Regions from separate parts of the Promicromonospora alba genome, predicted to be linked through region 2. Evidence: riboswitches for the same ligand, from Rfam matches in the RefSeq annotation. Region 2 holds a riboswitch; the other holds the start of a gene.
The links. A riboswitch is a leader RNA that binds a small molecule or an ion and turns the genes downstream of it on or off. The one in region 2 is predicted to bind FMN.
Positions count from the first base shown of each region.

Region 1: another riboswitch for FMN. It lies ahead of ribD (bifunctional diaminohydroxyphosphoribosylaminopyrimidine deaminase/5-amino-6-(5-phosphoribosylamino)uracil reductase RibD); the one in region 2 lies ahead of pnuC (nicotinamide riboside transporter PnuC).

Region 1 is NZ_JBHSFI010000001.1:204,611-209,014, forward strand. It holds gene ACFO6V_RS01005 (riboflavin synthase) at 1-644, opposite strand, end outside; gene ribD (bifunctional diaminohydroxyphosphoribosylaminopyrimidine deaminase/5-amino-6-(5-phosphoribosylamino)uracil reductase RibD) at 644-1,720, opposite strand; FMN riboswitch at 1,959-2,093, opposite strand; gene ACFO6V_RS01015 (DUF2306 domain-containing protein) at 2,152-2,805, opposite strand; gene ACFO6V_RS01020 (response regulator) at 2,908-3,624, opposite strand; gene ACFO6V_RS01025 (sensor histidine kinase) at 3,621-4,404, opposite strand, start outside.
Region 2 is NZ_JBHSFI010000008.1:95,151-99,554, forward strand. It holds gene ACFO6V_RS22970 (Gfo/Idh/MocA family protein) at 1-779, opposite strand, end outside; gene pnuC (nicotinamide riboside transporter PnuC) at 799-1,485, opposite strand; FMN riboswitch at 1,599-1,736, opposite strand; gene ACFO6V_RS22980 (TetR/AcrR family transcriptional regulator) at 1,842-2,591, opposite strand; gene ACFO6V_RS22985 (hypothetical protein) at 2,662-2,856, opposite strand; gene ACFO6V_RS22990 (DsbA family protein) at 2,879-3,496, shown strand; gene ACFO6V_RS22995 (LLM class F420-dependent oxidoreductase) at 3,549-4,404, shown strand, end outside.

The sequences.
Region 1 (4,404 bases), on a different contig from region 2:
CCGGCCGCCGCGTCCGCCGCGGTTGTCCCGCCCGGCACCGACGCCCCCGCCGCAAGGAGCCGCTCGACGTACTTCGCGAGCACGTCCACCTCGACGTTCACGACGTCGCCCGGGACCAGTCTGCCGAGCGTCGTCGCGGCGAGCGTGGTCGGGATGAGCGAGACCCCGAAGCCGTCGTCGGACACCCACGTGACGGTCAGCGAGACTCCCGCCAGCGCGATGGAGCCCTTCTCCGCGATGTACCGGGTAAGGGCTGCGGGCGCGGAGAACTCCAGGTCGTCCCAGCGCGGGCCGGGCGTGCGGCGCACCAGCGTCGCCATGCCGTCGACGTGTCCCTGCACCACGTGCCCGCCCAGTCTGCCGTTCGCAGGCAGTGCGCGCTCCAGGTTCACCACGGAACCGGGGACGAGGCCCCCGAGCGAGCTGCGGCGCAGCGACTCGGGCATGATCTCCGCGACGAACGAGCCGTCCGCCACGGAGACGACGGTGAGGCACACGCCGTCGACGGCGATCGAGTCACCGGGCCGGGCGTCGGACGCGGCGAGCGGGCCCGCGACGGTCACGACGGCGTCCGCACCGTCGTCACCGTCGGGACGGTCGAGCGCGACGACGGAGCCGAGCTCCTCGATGATTCCGGTGAACATCAGATCTCCTCCTTGGGGTGCCGGCTGGGCCGGCCGGGCTGGACTGGCTGGACCGACTCGGTGGCCTCGGTGGGCCGAGCGTGCTGGGCGCGGCGCGCTACCAGGAGCACGTCGTCGCCGAGCCGGGTCACGTCGTGGGTGGTGAAGCGTGCGGCGTCGCCGATCGTGGTGACGCCCAGGTCACCGACTGCGGTCGCGCCCGCGCCGAGCAGCACGGGCGCCACGTACGCGTGGAGCTCGTCCACGGCGTCGGCGGCGAGCAGAGCGGTAGCGAGGGTGGGGCCGCCCTCCACGAGCAGGTGGCGCACCTCGCGCTCCGCGAGCTGGCTGAGCACCGCTCCGAGGTCGTGCTCGGGGAGGTGCAGCAGGGCGCCGCCCGGCCCGCGCAGGCGAGCGCCGTCGGGCACCGCGCGGCGGCCGACGACCACCCGGAGCGGCTGGTGCTCGAAGAGGCCGCCGTCGATCGTCCGTGCGGTGAGCGACGGGTCGTCGGTCAGGGCGGTCCCCGTGCCGACGCCGATCGCGTCGACCTGCGCGCGGATCGTGTGGGCGTGGGCCCGTGCCTGCGGGCCGGTGATCCAGCGGCTCGTCCCGTCCGTGGCGGCGACCCGTCCGTCGAGGCTGGTCGCGAGCTTGAGGGTCACGTAGGGGCGTCCGGTCCGGACGGCGTGCAGCCACTGGCGCAGCAGCTCCTCCCCCTCGTCGGCGAGGAGGCCGGTCGTCACCTCGATCCCCGCGGCGCGCAGCTTGGCCGCGCCACCGGTCGCCACCGGGTTCGGGTCGGCGACCGCGACGTGCACCGCGGCGACGCCCGCGTCGATCAGGGCGTCGGCGCAGGGGCCGGTACGGCCGTGGTGGGCGCAGGGCTCGAGCGTCACGACCGCTGTCGTGCCCCGCGGGTCGACGCCACGCGAACGGGCGGCGGCCAGCGCCGCCGCCTCCGCGTGCGGCGTGCCCGCACCGCGGTGGAAGCCCTCGGCGACCGGCTGACCGGCCGGATCGAGGAGCACGCAGCCGACGCGCGGGTTCGGGCCGTATGCAGGGCCCTGCGCGGCCAGCGCGAGAGCGCGGCGCATGGCGGTCCGGAGCGTCGTGGTCTCGAACGTCGTAGCCTCGAACGTCGTGGCCGCGGGAGAGCGCGCTCCGGCGGGTCCTGCCGCATATGCCGCGGCGCGTCCCTGCGGTGGCTGGGTCATGCTGTCCTCCCCGAGCTTCGGTGCTCCGGGGTGGACGACGGGAGCGCGGACGAGGCCGGCCGGCCCTGCCCGCGCGCACGACGTCACGACGACGCACGCCCCGAGGGACGGCGACGCCGCACGTGCTTCCTCCCATCCGGACTTTCACCGTCGGTCCTGGAGTTTCACCAGATCAACCGGTCCTCCTCGCGGAGGACGCGGGTCGCGGACTTTAACCGCCGGCTCGGAATTACACCGACCCCGGAGCACGTGTGTGCGTACTGCTGCCTGCCAGCATGCCACAAACCTCGCGGACGTCGGCATGGCTTGCGTCACACCCTGGCCGGGATCCGCCGACGACGGATCACCCACTCGGCCACCGCCGCGTTGATGACCCACGCAGCGGTCATGAGCACAGTGTTGACGACCGGACCCGGCATACCCGCCACCGCGATGTACGGACCGATCAGCAGCGCCTGCGTCCCCGCGCCCATGGCCAGCGCGTAGGCCCGCATCATCCATGCCGGGTGCGCTACGAAGTCGTGCCGCAGCGCCGCGCGCACGCCCAGGACCAGCGACACCACCATCACGACGCCGACCACGTAGCGGACCCCGTTGACGACCACGGTGTCCTTGGTGGGCAGGTCGTAGAACGCGGTCATCCAGAGCCCCGTCAGCGCGGCACCGAGCCCGGCGGGGAACAGGACGCGGCCCGCCAGCCGGTGCCAGCTGCGGCGCCGCAGGCTCGGGACGAACTGGAACGCGCCCAGCATGCTGTAGACGGTCACACAGACGATGTGCACCAGAACCGGGATCGGCTGGGTCACGAACCGCGCGTTGTCAGTGGTGAGCGCCGGGTCTGAGGCCAGCTCGGAGACGCGTGCGGCACCGCCGAGCGCGGGAACGAGCGCGAGCAGGAGAAGGCCTGCGGGAACGAGCCATTGGCGGCGGCTGGTGGGCTTGGTCCGCACCTGGGATGTGGTCATGGTGCGAGCCTGCTCCGCCCGACCCACGCAGGTCATGGGCCCGCGGACCGGTCTCGTCCTGGCCGAAAGTACGAGTCGCCGAGAGTACGGGTGCAGCCCGCGTCAGTGCTCGCGCGTGGGGCGCGCGGGACGGAGCCGCCCCGTGTCGTACGCCCAGAGCGCCACCTCCACGCGGTTGCGCGCCCCTAGCTTGGTCATCAGGTTCGCGACGTGGGACTTCACGGTGCTCAGCGTGACGAACAGCTCGCGCGCTATCTCGGTGTTCGTCCGGCCGCCGGCCACCGCCAGCAGGACCTCCTCCTCACGCGCCGTGAGCGGGTCCAGCGGCTGGGCGGGCAGGTCGCGCGGGCCGGCGTCGGCGAAGGCGCGCAGGAGGCGCGTGGTGACGCTCGGGGCGATCAGGGCGTCACCCGACGCGGCGGCCTCGATCGCCTGGGCCAGGAGCGCCGGTCCGGCGTCCTTGAGCAGGAAACCGCGAGCCCCGGCGCGCAGGGCTGCGTACACGTACTCGTCCAGGTCGAACGTGGTGATCACGACGACCGCCAGCGGGTCCGCGACAGCGGGGCCGGCGAGCAGTCTGGTCGCCTCGATACCGTCGACGTCCGGCATCCGGATGTCGAGCAGGGCGACGTCCGGACGCAACCGCTGTGCGAGCTCGACGGCGGTCCGGCCGTCGGCGGCCTGCCCGACGACCTCGATGCCCTCCTGGGCGTTCAGGATCATGGTGAGGCCAGTACGGACGATCTCCTGGTCGTCGGCCACGAGGACCCTGATGTTGCCGGTAGTTGTGCGCCCGGCAGTTGTGCGCCCGGCAGTCATGCGGCGCCCGAGAGCGGGAGGATCGCCTCGACGGTCCAGCCGGCCGCGCCGGGCCCGGCGTCGAGCGTGCCGCCCAGCAGCGCCGCGCGCTCGCGCATCCCGGCCAGCCCGTAGCCGCCGTGCCCGTACCCGCCATGGCTCGGAGAGACCGCCGCACCGCCGTCGTCGGACACCCGGAGCCGGACGGACGTCTCATCGACGGTGACGCGGACCGCGATCCGGGTGGCGCCCCGGGCATGACGGCGCGCGTTCGTGACCGACTCCTGCGCGATGCGCTGTACCGCACCGCCCACGGCCGCCGAGACCAGGGCGGGGTCGCCCTCCAGGTTGACCTCGACGCGCGGCACGGTGGGGTCGGCGAGGCGTTCGACGTCGGCCAGCGTGGGCCCGGGAGCGAGCTCGTCCGCCCCGTCGCCGCCGTCCTCTCCAGGGACGAGCTCGTCCGACCGCAGGACGCGGACCAGCGTGCGCATCTCGGCCAGCGCACGGGAGGCCTGCTCCTCGATCACCTGCAAAGCCTCGGCAGCCGCGCCGGGATCGGTCTGCGACACCGCGAGTCCGGCCTGTGCCCGCACCGCGACGGCCGAGATGTGGTGCCCGACGACGTCGTGCAGGTCCCGGGCCAGTCGCTCCCGCTCGAGCAGAACCACCTGCTCGCGTTCGCGCCGGCGCGCGCCGGACCGGTACCGGAGCGCCAGACCGAGTGCGAACGTCGAGCCGAGGATCAGAGCGCCGATGCCCACGTCAGCGAGTGTGAGGAAGCCGAGCGCCGCGTTCGTC
Region 2 (4,404 bases):
ACGTCGTCGCGCAGCTCGCCGCGCTCACCACGCACCGACAGCGCGGGGGAGCGGACCCAGGAGCGGTACTGGACGTCGTCGAACTCGTAGGTGCCGAGGCGGCCGCCGAAGTCCAGCCACGCGGTCGCGTGCACCGTGTCGACGAGGTCCAGGTCCTCGGGGTCGCCCGCGCGGCTGGGGCTCGGCAGCACGCGGCGCGCATCGCGCCGGGCCGTGATCACCGCGTCCTCGAAGGTGATGCCAAGGGCCCGGCGCAGCACGCTGAGGCCGTGGTAGTCGTGTGCCACGGCGACGTGCGCGTCCGTCACGGCGCCCAGCAGTCCCGAGCCGGCGACCGCGAGCTGCGCCCCGACCAGCGGTTCCAGGTGGTACTGCTCGGCGACGTGCACGCAGGCGCCGTCGTCCACGAGCCGCTGCAGGGCCGTCAGCTCCTCGACGGTGCCCGCAGCGGGTGTCTCCGTCAGGACGGGGACGCCCGCTTCGGCGAGGTCGCGGATCACCGGCTGGGCCGCGCCGGCGGGCAGGGTCAGGAGGACGACGTCGGGCCGGCCGCCGGCGAGCAGCTCGGACACCGAGGCGTAGGCGGGTGCCGGGAGCCCGGGCAGGCCCGCGGCGCGAAGGCCGCGGGCCGCCAGCTCCGCGCGGTCCGCCGCGTTGCGGGTGGCCACGCCGACCACCTCGAAGCGGTCGGGCAGCGCATGCAGCACCCGCAGCATGGTCCGGGCACGGAAGCCCGAGCCGACGATCCCGATCCTGGCCGTGCGGTCCCGTGAGGTCACGGAGCCCGACGCTACGCCCTCACGCGCCGGCGACCGCCGCCTCGTCCGGCTCCGCGGTCTCACGGCGGCTGATCCGCCACCACGCGAAGAACCCGAACAGCGTGAACAGGCCGTAGATCACGTACATCAGCGCGGTCGCCCAGTACCCGGCCGAGAACAACAGCGGGACGCCGACCAGGTCGACGGCCACCCAGATCAGCCAGAACTCGACCCAGCCCTTGGCCATGCCGTAGGTCGCGAGCACGGAGCCCATGAAGATCCAGGCGTCCGCCCAGACCGGCTCGTACGAGCCGAGGGCCCGGAAGAGCGGGGTGAGGAGCAGCGTGCCGGCGAACATGCCCGTCACCAGGCCCACGCGGGCCTGCCAGGAGGCCCAGCGCGGGTGCACGGCGACCGTGCCGACGCCGCCCATCCGCTGGGTCTGGCGCCAGCGGTACCAGCCGTAGATCGAGACGGCGATGAACATGATCTGGCGGCCGGCCTGGCCCAGCATGTCCGCTCGGGTCGCGTCGCCGAACCACGAGCCCATGAACACCGTGAAGAGCAGGATGTTGCCCACGATGCCGACGGGCCAGGCCCAGACCTTGCGGCGCAGGCCGCCGAGCGCCGACGCCAGCCCGAACAGGTTGCCGATGACCTCGCGCCAGTAGATCTGCTGGTCGGCAACCAGGAACGTCGCGTCATAGGCGGCGCGGAACCAGTCCATGTCTCTTCCCTCTCCGAAGGTCCGCACACGGGGACTCCGGGGTGAGGGTCGGCGCGCCACAAGGACACCGACGACGACGCGAGAGGGCACCCCGAAGGGTGACGGCGCGCGCCGCACGTGCTTCCTCCCATCCGGACTTTAACCGTCGGTCCTGGAGTTTCACCAGGTCAACCGAGCCCCTCCCGAAGGAGCGACCCGGGTCGCGGACTGTCACCGCCGGCTCGGAATTTCACCGACCCCGGAGCACGTGTGCATCTGCTGCACTTGAACTACTGCACTGCTGCTTGCGGAACACAGGATGCCACGGCGTCATTCCCGGCCGGAAGGGTCTCTGCCGCGGACGCCGGGTGAGCTCGCTACGCGAGCGCTTCCCGGACCGCGCGAGCCACCTCGTCGGGCCCAGCCCCGCCCGAGACGACGGTCACGACCACACGGCGGCCCGACGGCGCCCCGCCGCCCACCGGAGCGTTGCCGCCGGCGCCGAGGACGGCGGCCCGCCGCAGATCGGCGAACGCCTCCTCGAGCTCGGGCCGCAGCTCGAGCGACGGCGTGCGCAGCCAGCGCCGCAGTATCGCGTTGTGCACGGCGACGACGGACGCCGCGAACGCGATCGACGCCGTGGACGTCGACCGCTCCGGCGGCAGCGTGTCGCGCAGGTAGTGCGTGAACGCCCGCTCGTAGCGGTGCGTGGTGATGAGCTCACGGTCGCGCAGGGCCGGGACCTGCTGCAGCAGGGCGTACCGGGCGAGCGACGTCTCGCGCTGGCCCACATGGTGGTCGAACACCATGCGTGCCGCGCGGCACACCTCGAGGTACGGGTCGATCTCCGGGTCCCAGGCACGGCCGAGGTCGTGCCCGGACTCCTCGCTGGTGCGGGCGTCGGGGCGGGTGGCGGCGAGCATCACCACCACCTCCTCGAGCAGGAGCTCGTGGTCGGCGAAGACCACGTCCTCCTTCGAGCGGTACCGGCGGAAGAACGTGGCCCGGCTGACCTTTGCGGCGTCGGCGATCTCCTCGACGGTGGTCCCCTCGTACCCCTGCCGGGTGAACAGGTCCACCGCGACGTCTACTGCCTGCGCATGCGTGTGGGTACGGACGGCGGTCATGCCAGGCAGGCTACCGCGTACCCCTCGGGCTGCGGGAAAAATCCTTGAGCGATACGTGGCGGTCAAGGCCCTAGTTTTCCGGGCTCGAGATCTTGCCGGACCGCAGTCTGTGCAGGTAGCGCACCTCGCGCACGGCCATCAGGAGGCCGAGGCCACCGGGTACCGCCGACCACGGATGACCCAGTACAACTCCGACAAGGCACACCAGAAAGATCACCCCACCGCCGACGACGGTGGCGAGACTCGCCCAACGGATCCCGGTCACGCAGTGAGCGTAGTCTGCGGGCGTGACCGAGAACGCTGCCAAGCCCGTCGTCGACGTCTACGTCGACCCCATGTGCCCCTTCGCCTGGATCACGTCGCGCTGGGCCCTCGAGGTCTCGCAGCTCCGCGACGTCGACCTGACCTTCAAGCTGATGAGCCTCTACCTGCTGAACAAGGACCGGGACATCGACGACGGGTACCGGGCGCGCATCGAGCGGTCACGCGGCATCGGCCGCATCGCCGCGGCGGTCCAGGCCGACCACGGCCCTGAGGCGTTCTCCGCGTTCTACACCGCGGCGGGCACCCGGATCCACAACCAGCAGAACAAGGACTTCGACGCGGTGGCGGTCAAGGCGCTCGCCGAGGCCGGCCTGCCCGCCGACCTCGCGGCGGCGGCGACGTCCTCCGACTACGACGCGGCGCTCGCGGCCTCCCACGAGTCCGGCATGAAGCCCGTCGGCGACGACGTCGGCACGCCCACCATCCACGTCGACGGCGTCGCGTTCTTCGGCCCGGTGCTCACGCGCATCCCGCGCGGCGAGGAGGCGACAGCCCTGTTCGACGCCTCCGTGACGCTCGCGCGGTACCCGTACTTCTACGAGATCAAGCGCTCCCGCGCGACGGACCCCGCCTTCGACTGAGCGCGTTGGTCGCCCGCAGCCGACGTCGGTAGAGCGTGGCAAGGTTGAGGTCATGACTCTTGACCTGCGTATCTTCACCGAGCCCCAGCAGGGCGCGACGTACGACGACCAGCTCGCTGTCGCCCAGGCGACCGAGCGCCTGGGGTTCAGCGCGTTCTTCCGGTCCGACCACTACCTCGCCATGGGCGACGGCGACGGCCTGCCCGGCCCCACCGACTCCTGGATCACGCTCGCGGGCCTCGCCCGCGACACGTCCACCGTGCGGCTCGGCACGCTGGTGTCCTCGGCGACGTTCCGCCACCCCGGCGTCCTCGCCATCCAGGTCGCACAGGTGGACCAGATGTCCGGCGGCCGCGTGGAGCTCGGCCTCGGCACCGGCTGGTTCGGCGCCGAGCACCGCGCGTACGGCATCCCGTTCCCCGACAAGCGGTTCGGCATCCTCGAGGAGCAGCTCGCCGTCATCACGGGCCTGTGGGGCACCCCGGTGGGGGAGAAGTTCTCGTTCTCCGGTGAGCACTACGAGATCGTCGACTCACCGGCCCTGCCGAAGCCCCAGCAGTCCAGGATCCCCGTGCTCATCGGTGGTGGCGGCCCGCGCCGGACCCCCGCCCTCGCGGCGAGGTACGGCGACGAGTACAACCAGTCCTTCCCGGAGATCGATGCGATCGGCCCGCGCATCGAGGTCATCAACAAGGCGCTGGCCGACGCCGGGCGCGCGCCCGGGTCGCTGGTCCAGTCCGTTGCGCTGGTCGCCGTCGTCGGCCAGGACGAGGCCGAGTTCACCAGGCGTGCGGCGGCGATCGGCCGCGAGCCCGCTGAGCTGCGCGAGCACGGCATCGCCGGGACCGTCACCGAGGTCGTGGACCGCCTCAAGGCCCTGGAGGCCGCAGGGGTCCAGCGGGTCTACC